DNA from 3 places in the Peribacillus sp. P4_D6 genome. Region 2 is predicted to be linked to each of the others. Evidence: a T-box and tRNA genes for the amino acid it is inferred to sense, from the RefSeq annotation. Region 2 holds a T-box; the other regions hold tRNA genes.
What was found. The T-box of region 2 lies ahead of argS (arginine--tRNA ligase). A T-box ahead of a tRNA ligase gene usually reads a tRNA of that ligase, here a tRNA-Arg.

Region 1: it encodes a tRNA-Arg, which carries the amino acid that the T-box ahead of argS (arginine--tRNA ligase) is inferred to sense. The anticodon was not compared.
Region 3: it encodes a tRNA-Arg, which carries the amino acid that the T-box ahead of argS (arginine--tRNA ligase) is inferred to sense. The anticodon was not compared.

What each region holds. Positions count from the first base shown of each region.
Region 1 is NZ_JBFUIQ010000001.1:86,419-89,698, forward strand. Features, by position in the region: gene rpoN (RNA polymerase factor sigma-54) at 1-1,114, opposite strand, end outside; tRNA gene AC1DVB_RS00405 (tRNA-Arg) at 1,429-1,500, opposite strand; gene clpP (ATP-dependent Clp endopeptidase proteolytic subunit ClpP) at 1,790-2,395, shown strand; gene AC1DVB_RS00415 (HPr family phosphocarrier protein) at 2,497-2,754, opposite strand; gene whiA (DNA-binding protein WhiA) at 2,775-3,280, opposite strand, start outside.
Region 2 is NZ_JBFUIQ010000010.1:63,485-66,764, forward strand. Features, by position in the region: gene argS (arginine--tRNA ligase) at 1-1,640, opposite strand, end outside; T-box leader at 1,675-1,893, opposite strand; gene AC1DVB_RS05950 (response regulator) at 1,961-2,503, opposite strand; gene desA (Delta(5) desaturase DesA) at 2,597-3,280, opposite strand, start outside.
Region 3 is NZ_JBFUIQ010000001.1:313,270-316,549, reverse strand. Features, by position in the region: gene AC1DVB_RS01500 (DNA topoisomerase III) at 1-434, shown strand, start outside; gene AC1DVB_RS01495 (hypothetical protein) at 489-653, opposite strand; gene AC1DVB_RS01490 (hypothetical protein) at 696-1,229, shown strand; gene AC1DVB_RS01485 (hypothetical protein) at 1,353-1,511, opposite strand; tRNA gene AC1DVB_RS01480 (tRNA-Arg) at 1,688-1,761, opposite strand; gene AC1DVB_RS01475 (polysaccharide deacetylase family protein) at 1,991-2,839, shown strand; cobalamin riboswitch at 2,926-3,100, shown strand; gene AC1DVB_RS01470 (ABC transporter substrate-binding protein) at 3,280-3,280, shown strand, end outside.

The DNA of each region.
Region 1 (3,280 bases), on a different contig from region 2:
AAGTAGTGAAAAATATCCGCATCTCTATCGTGCCAAATGGTGTCTGTACGTACTTCCCCTTAACCGCCCGGCTTACTGTGGACTCATGTATGCCAAGTTCGTCCGCGATTTCTTTCATCGTCATCGGCTTCAAATAGTTCAGGCCATGATGAAAGCACGCCGGCTGTTTTTCGACGATGCACTGAATAACCTTCAATATCGTTTCTTTTCTCTGTTGGATACCCCTGGAGATCCATTGGTATTCCTGCCACTTATCCTGGATAAACCGCTGAACTCCCTGATCCTTATGGCTCTTCATTCGGTTTAAATACCCTTTATCCACATTAAGGTTGGGTGTGTTACCATCATAATTCCCGACAAGCAGCATGCCATCCCGAACTTCCACGACCACATCCGGCACTATATAAGAAGGTTTTTCCTGAAAAAAGAGTGATGCCGGACGCGGGTTCAACGTCTGGACATAATCAAAGACCTCTTGAATCTCCTTCAGTGTAACACCGATTTTCTTACTTAGGTCTTTCCAGCGCTTTTCAGCAAAATCGAGGAAATGGTTTTCTATGATCGATTCTGCCAGCAGACTCTCCCCTTCTGCTTTCACTTGAAGCAAAAGGCACTCTTGAAGATTCCTCGCTCCGATGCCATGCGGTTCGAGTTCCTGTAAAATCGAGAGACACTCTTCCAAAACGGCCGGAGATATGCCTGGGATGCATATATCATCCAGCTGAGTCCTTAAGTAACCGTTTTCATCAAGGTTATGAATTAATAGAAGCATTGCCTTTTGCTGCTCACCGGAAAACTGCTGGTGATTCACTTGGGACATGATATGTTGTTCCAGCGATACGGTATCTTCACTGATCTGTTCAATCCAATAGTTGGCATCATACGTATTTTTAAGAGTCCGTTTACCTTTTTTGCGGTCAAAAGTTGGCTGAAATAAAGAAGATGTTGGCTGATCTATTGACAGTAATGGGTTCTCCACCATTTTATTTTCTAAAAAAGCCGATAGCTCCTGCGAGGAGTATTGCAGCAATGTAATAGCTTGCATGAGCTCCTGGGTCATTGCCATCTTTAATGTTTGCTGTTGAAAAAGTCCTGCTTTCATATTCATACTCATCGATTCATCCCTCCCCCACTCCATTTTACATTATCAGGAGAAAATTCTACACAAAAACCCATGAAAACGCTTACGATTTTTTTCTGAATAGTTTATTTGTTTTAAATACTATATGTTAGAAACGCAAATTTAACAACTACTTTTATTGAAAAATCACCATTTTTCAATAGTGTGGGCGAATATTTTCAAGACAGGACCGACATTACAGGATTCGATGGAATATTACGGAAAACGAGAAAATTCGGCAAAAATTTTAACTCTCCTAAAAATGACCAATAAAAAATCCCCCACTTTATTAAGCAGAAGATTGGTAATGCCCTCGGCAGGAATCGAACCTGCATTTCAAGCTTCGGAGGCTTGCGTTCTATCCGTTGCACTACGAGGGCGTAATAGAAAATATTTTTTCAACAGACTTCATTATATGATAGAATTCCCTCCTTTGCAAGGGTTATCAGGTTTAAAACTTTATCATTTGGGTATTATGGGTAATGTGGAAATTCATCCCTGTGCGGCATAATATATAAAACATTCTATCAGGAAGGAGCCTTAGCCAGAAAATTGTCGAACAAATTATCCATAATAGGGTTTGTTTTGTTTGACCTAAATTGACCAAAAAGTGTATCATACATACATAAAGAATTTAAATGATTCTCTTAATCGAAGGAGGAAATGAACATGAATTTAATTCCTACAGTTATCGAACAAACAAGTCGTGGGGAGCGTGCCTACGATATTTACTCCCGTTTATTAAAAGACCGGATCATTATGCTAGGAAGTGCAATTGACGATAATGTTTCCAACTCCATTGTTGCTCAATTACTATTTTTAGAAGCGGAAAATCCTGAAAAGGATATCACTCTATACATCAACAGCCCTGGCGGAAGCATCACTTCCGGTATGGCCATTTACGATACTATGCAATATATCAAACCTAATGTTTCGACAGTATGCATCGGTATGGCCGCTTCCATGGGTGCTTTCCTATTGGCCGCTGGCGAAAAAGGCAAACGTTATGCATTGCCAAACAGTGAAGTCATGATTCACCAACCACTTGGAGGAGCTCAAGGTCAAGCAACGGAAATTGAAATTGCTGCCCGCCGTATCCTTCACTTGAAAGATAAACTGAACCAAATCTTGGCAGAACGTACGGGACAACCTATCGAAGTCCTTCAAAGAGATACGGAACGTGATAACTTCATGACTTCCGAAAGAGCTCTTGAATATGGCTTGATTGACAAAGTCATCACGCGCAGCGTTCTTGATGATAAAAACTCTAAGTAATCCTGCAACAAAAGAAAGGCTCCGGACATCGCCATAAGCGACTTCCGGAGCCTTTTTTTCCATGATAAAAGAAAAGGATGCACATTTAGGCATCCCCTTTTTTAACCCTCTTGCTGAACGAACTCTTCCAATGCTTCTAATGCTTCTTTTTCATCGCGTCCTTCGATGATTAACTTCACGGACACACCAGAACTGATGGCAAGGCTCATTAATCCCATTATACTTTTTGCATTCACTTTCTTTCCTTCTTTTTCAAGAAAAACATCTGAATGAAAGCGGTTAGCTTCTTGTACAAAAAGAGCCGCCGGCCGAGCTTGCAAACCCGTTTTCAATTTTACCTCAACTTGTTTCTCCACCATCTTGATCTCCCCTGTTAGCTTTATTTTTTCGCAGCAATAGCCTCTCCCCCACGGAGCCTGTCAGCTATTTCATCAATCTTTCGCAATCGGTGATTAATCCCGGACTTACTGATGGTTCCCCCGGATACCATTTCCCCAAGTTCCTTTAAGGTTATATCCTGAAACGCTATCCTAAGCTCCGCAATTTCCCGAAGCTTATCCGGTAAAATGCTAAGTCCTACCGTATCCTCGATATAATGGATATTTTCAACCTGTCGCAATGATGCCCCGATCGTTTTGTTCAAATTGGCTGTTTCACAATTCACAAGCCGATTCACTGAATTACGCATATCACGGACAATCCGTACATCCTCGAACCTTAATAAAGCTGAATGGGCGCCAACTATACTTAAAAACTCGGCAATCTTTTCGGCTTCTTTCAAATAAATGATGTACCCCTTCTTGCGTTCAAGTGTCTTGGCCTTCAAGCCAAACTTATTCATTAGCTCACAAAGTGCATCATTGTGCTCTTTATAAAGTGAGAAAA
Region 2 (3,280 bases):
GCATCCTTCAATACGATCGCAACGGAAAAAGCGAATGAGAGCTTCATTTGTTTCCATTCATCTTCCACTAAGATTTTCGAATGTGCATAATATTTATTGAATGCACGAGATACATGCAAGCTGAATTTCGCGATTTGTGATGGATCGGCTTGTTCAAATGATTTTTGGACAATGATCGGGTATTGCTCCAGCAGCTGGATGACTGGCCACGCATATTCGCCTAAAGCTTCATATTGGATGGCCTGCTCTTTAAAATCACCTTTTTCAAGCAAGGAGGAAATTCGCGCATATGTGTACTGTACATAGGGGCCCGTTTCCCCCTCAAAATTCATCATTTGCTCTAATGAAAAATCAATATCGTTCATGCGGTTATTTTTTAAATCATTAAAGATTACCGCTCCGACACCGACTTGTCTTGCAACCAGTTCTTTCTGTTCAAGCGCTTGATTTTTTTCTTCAATATTGCGCTTTGCAGTTTCGATCGCCTCTGCCAATACATCCGCAAGCAGCACGACTTTCCCTTTACGGGTCGACATTTTCTTACCGTCTTTTAGCATCATGCCAAATGCTACGTGCTGTAAGTCTTTTGACCACTCATACCCCATTTTTTCAATGACGTTAAAGAGTTGTTTAAAGTGCAGGGATTGTTCATTTCCGACCACATAAAATGTTTTCTTTGCCTCATACTGTTTTTTACGATACATGGCAGCAGCTAAATCACGTGTGGCATAAAGTGTCGCACCATCGGTTTTCGTAATCAAACAAGGCGGCATATCTTCCAATTGCACGACATAGGCACCTTCTGAAAGGGCAAGCAGGCCTTTTTCTTTTAGTTCCCCGACAACCGCATCCATTTTATCATTGTAAAATGCTTCGCCGGCATAGGAATCAAAACGGATGCCCAATAAATCATAAATCGTCTCGAACTCTTTTAAAGACGCATCCCTGAACCATTTCCACAATGCCAGTGCTTCCTCGTCCCCGTCTTCAAGCGACTTGAAGCTTGCGCGTGCTTGTTCATTCAACGATTCATCGGTTTCTGCTCTTTCATGGAACTTCACATAGATTTTCAATAATTCCTGAATCGGAGAAGCTTCGATTGCCTCTTTGTCTCCCCACAGCTTATACGCAACAATCAACTTACCGAATTGCGTGCCCCAATCTCCTAAATGATTGATACGAACGGCATTATAGCCGTTTTTTTCGGCAATGTTGGCCAGTGCATTCCCTATGACCGTTGAGCGTAAGTGCCCCATGGAAAAAGGCTTGGCAATATTCGGGGAGGAATAATCAATCACGACATTTCCCTGTCCAGGCTGCATCGAACCATATTGATCCTTTTCCCTTAATATCGTTTGCAGCACGTTTTCCGTCACCATCTGTTGATTGACGAAGATATTCAGATAACCTCCCACTACGTTCACTTCTTGAATCAACGTACTGTTTAGTTGTTGAGCTATTTCCGACGCAATCACCTGAGGCGATTTTTTGAATTTTTTCGCAAGAGTAAAGCACGGAAAGGCGACATCACCTAACTCCATCAATTTCGGCTTTTCCATTAATTTTTCTATTTCACTTGCTGGCATTTCATTGTTCAAAGCAGTTGAAATCAATTCTGCAATTGGTTTATTCATCGTCATTTTCCCTCCTAAACAAAAAAGCCCCCGCCTCTAAATAAGAGACGAGAGCATGAATTCCCGTGGTACCACTCTAGTTGCCACAAATTGCGGCCACTTTCCATTGTTAACGAGGTGACTCCCCGATATTCCCTACTGAACGTTTCAAGAAATTTCTCCAAAGTGCGCTTCATTCATCCGACCTGCATTAGGCTCCCACCATCCCTAACTCGCTTTCCATTTCAAAATGAACTACTCTCTTCATCACAGAATTTTCAATATTATAATTTAATCCATCGTACACAATTTAAAAAAACGTGTCAACACAATTTAAGAAACAAATCCTAACCAGCCGGTAACTTCATTTTATCCTTGATCGTCGTAAAATACTTCCGTACTGTCCCAATTGTGCCGCTTTGATTGGACGGCTCAATATTGGATGGCCCATCGGCTAACAACCCTAACACTCCCATTTCCCGGCCATTATGGCTGGAAGGCCCATCAATAAGCTCTGGGGAGTATATTCGCTTGCCATCCATTATGCTGCGAATCGAGCAGGCTAACTCTTCACCCGGGTTATCCTTCAATAAATAACCACTTACATCAGCCTTTAATGCGAGTTGAAAATAACCAGTCCTTCGAAATGTCGTTAAAATGACCACTTTGCATTCAAATGACCTTAATGCTTCCGCTGCCTCAAGTCCGCTCATTACAGGCATCTCCATATCCATGATACACACATCAGGCCGTAATTGGTGTACAAGAGCCATCGCTTCTTCTCCGTTACTGGCTTGCCCGACAATTTCTATATCTTCTTCAAGATTGAGTAGAGAACTTATTGCCTCTAATAGCATTTGCTGATTTTCTGCAATGACAATTCGAATCATTTTTAAGTTCTCTCCTTTATCGAGTTCCTTATATGAAACAAAGACTCCCCAAATCCGAGGATTATTAAGGGAGTCTGGAATGATACATGAACGTTACAGTTCAGATTTCACTTGAGTGGGAACACTTTTTTTCGTTAAATATTTTATGTCCTTGAAACCGACGAAATTCTTGGATTCCTCATCCCATAAACGGAAACGGAGTGAGCGCAAGCTTGTCGCAAGAGTGATCGTCGGAACGTTCTCTAAAGGCTGCGTATTATTATGCGCCATTTCCAATTTATAGTTAGGCACCCTTGGACTTAAATGGTGAACATGATGGTAACCGATATTGCCAGTAAGGAACTGCATCAGTTTTGGAAGCTTATAAAAAGAACTTCCCTCCACTGCTGCCAATACATATTCCCACTCTTCATTTTCTTCAAAATAAGAGTCCTCGAATGTGTGCTGGACGTAAAACAGCCAAATGCCGATTGAACCGGAAATCATGAAAATCGAACCTTGTACCAGAAGGAACGACTGCCAGCCTACTGCCAGGCAAAGCAATGCCGCAAAAACGACGATTAATACATTCGTCAAATACGTATTATTTTTTTCCTTCTTTCTAGCACCTTTACGGTTAAATCTATTTTTAAGAAGGAAAACATAAATCGGCCCCAAACCAAACATGACCAATGGATTACGATAAAAACGATAAGCAAAACGAAGTTTAAACGGTGCAGCCAAATACTCATCTACCGTAAGGGTCCAAATATCACCTGTACCCCTCTTATCCAAATT
Region 3 (3,280 bases), on a different contig from region 2:
TGCGCTCCTACGCCAAAAATATCGTCCATGAAATCAAAAATAGTGACCAAAAATTCAAGCATGATAACGTGTCAGGAACGAAATGTCCTGATTGCGGCAAGCTGATGCTGGAAGTGAATAGTAAAAAGGGAAAAATGCTTGTCTGTCAAGATCGTGATTGCGGCCACAAAAAAAGTGTTTCACGTGTAACAAATGCCAGATGCCCGCAATGTCATAAAAAGATGGAAATGCGCGGTCAAGGAGAAGCACAGACATTCACCTGTAAATGCGGTTTTCACGAAAAACTATCTTCTTACAATAAACGTAGAGGTCAAAATAAAAATCAAAAAGTATCCAAAAATGAAGTATCCAATTATATGAAAAAGCAAAATAAAGAAGAGCCGATCAATACTGCATTGGCAGATGCCTTGGCGAAACTGAAATTCGATAAATAAAAGAAAAAGGATGGAGCAATCGCTCCATCCTTTTTCGGTATATTCCTGCTTCGACTAAATTTCATTCAGTACGGTGCCATGTAATTCATATTCAAGTGTTTTGTCAGTGTGTGTGTGTTTATCCGAATCTACTCGTATGAGCGTACTGAATGGCTTTTGATCACCCGGACTGAAAATTGCTTCATCATTCTCTGGATTCCATAGGCTGTAAATACTCATGATCGTATCTTCCTCCTTTGGATGAGAAGACTAGTAATTCCCATGCTTGATTATCATCCAACTCTTCAATTGACTCTAACGCTGATCACCGGGACTAAACACCGCTGCGTCATTCTCTTTGTTCCATTGGCTTCTGATTGTACTCATCATGCACTATCATCTCCTTTGGTGAGAATGTCTTACAGTATTTGTATACCCGGATGGGACAGGTTAAAACATTTTGCTACTACAAAGAGTGGCTCAAAACTTTTGAACTGGTGGTCACCAGTTCAAAATGGGAAAATCGTACTAGGTTCATACAAGAATATTCGAATAAAATACAAATATAAATTGGTTAATAAAAAACCTCAGTTTGTATCAGTTTCTAATTACGATTCTTACTTAACTGGAATTAATTTGGAAGTTGACTGGTTACATAAAGGCGGGAAGGCATCCTTCAGTAAAAAGAACAGTACAAAAGGTACTGCTAACATAACTGTTGATGGGGTTTATGTGCTAGGTGTTATAATTGCAGTACACCCTATTGGATTTAAATGGAATGGTTCGTGGAAACGCTCTTTAACAATAAAGAAATAGAAGTGATTAATTTTCAATAAAATGAATTTAGGGGTTTATCAGTCTGTATCACTGATAAACCCCTTTTACTATAGTCCAACAAGAATTTTCGAAAATATCCTTTTCACTTCACACATATTCGCCTTATGTTCGCTGTCGGACACCTTCAGCAACTTTTGCACGTAGAAAAATATCTAAGGCTTCATGCAGTGTGTATTCAATCGTGAAACTTTCCGTAGTCTTACTGGTCAATTTCCGTTCCTTTAACGCTGTTCCACGCTGTTTAATAACGTGTTTTTTCATGAAAAAAAGCACCTCCAAACATAGAAAAATAATAGTGATATGGAATATCACTGTTTCCTACGTACAGAAATGCTTTTATCCTACATACAATCTCCGGATTTTACGGTCATACCAACAGAAAAAAACCCTGCTACAACACGGAGAAACCGCATTATAACAGGGCTTATAAACTTTAGCGTCCCAGATAGGAATCGAACCTACGACCTACAGCTTAGGAGGCTGTCGCTCTATCCTGCTGAGCTACTGGGACATATATTAAAGTCGACGACTTATTTATTATATTTCTTATAGGCAAACTTTTCAAGCTAATAGCACATACTTATGAAAAAAAATCCTCATAAATGTTTAGCGTGTCGCTAAGCTTTCGTTTTTCCTCTTTTTTCATTAAATGGAATACTTTATTGTCCACTGGTTTTCTGGTACTATTATACTATAAAAAAATCAGGAGAATGATAGTGAAAAAATATAGAGTTTTAAGGATGGCGGCATTGCTGGGGGTTTTGATTTTACCTGGATGCACACAAGGGATTTTAGAGGGGATAGGCACAAAGACGGCTGCACCGATTGCGGAAGATGACATTGAAGTGGCCGAAGCGGCTGAGAATGGGACCGGGCAGGATTCGGAGGGGCAAATCGATACGGGAGGCTGGTTAAAGGCCGAGTCCCCGGTCCAGCTTCCGATATTGATGTATCACAGTATTTCTGAAGGGAATGGCCTTCGGGTTCCAAGGGAGGAATTCCGATCACAGATGGCTTGGCTTCGGGAGAATGGTTACTATACATTATCCCCTGAAGAAGCATTCCTCGTTTTAACCGAGAATCGGATGCCAAGTGAGAAGTGCGTCTGGATTACTTTTGATGATGGCTATACAGATAACTACACGGAGGCATTCCCGATATTAAAAGAACATGATATGAAAGCAACTGTCTTCATGATCGGGAAGTCCATTGATAAAGGTCATCACCTGACTGAAAATCAAATGTTGGAGATGAGCAGGGATGGGATTTCAATTGAAAGCCATACCATCAGCCATTTGGAGCTGAACCGCATGACGGCAGAGCAGCAAGAAGCGGAAATGGTTCAGTCGAAGGTGCTGTTCGACCATATCCTCGACCAGAACACGACAGTGCTTTCCTATCCGGTTGGCCGGTATAACGAAGAGAGTCTCAGGCTGTCAGAAGAAGCTGGATACAAGATGGCAGTCACTACCGAACCTGGGGGAGCTTCAAGCGACCAAGGGATGCATGCTCTGCATCGAGTTCGGATTTCACCAGGGTTATCGCTCAATGGGTTTGCGTCGCTGATTGAAAATGCTTCAAAGCATTGAAGGTGGAAGGGGCATTTTGCACTTGTTCAGAAAAATCATATAATAATCGATTCTTACATGGTGTATAATGAAGGCAGTGAAAATTATATACATATGAACGATTTGGTGTCTTAATGACTTAAAAGGGAAGTTGGTGAAATGCCAACGCGGTCCCGCCACTGTATATGGGAGCTTACGGCTGTGTACCACTGTATGAGATATGGGAAGGTGCCGTTGACGATGACCATGAGCCAGGAGACCTGCCAGAATTCGTACACCTGTAACCTACGCGGATGGGAAGGTGTGTGGCAGACCCTAAGAAAGAGTCCGTATTGATATTGTTGCCATGCAAGCATCTTCCGTTTAACGGGAGATGCTTTTTGTTTTTGGGGGTATCTTCCAGTGTTGGTTTTCTCTGTTAGGTATGAAGAAATTAAATAAAAAGATTGTGGGGAATGAAAA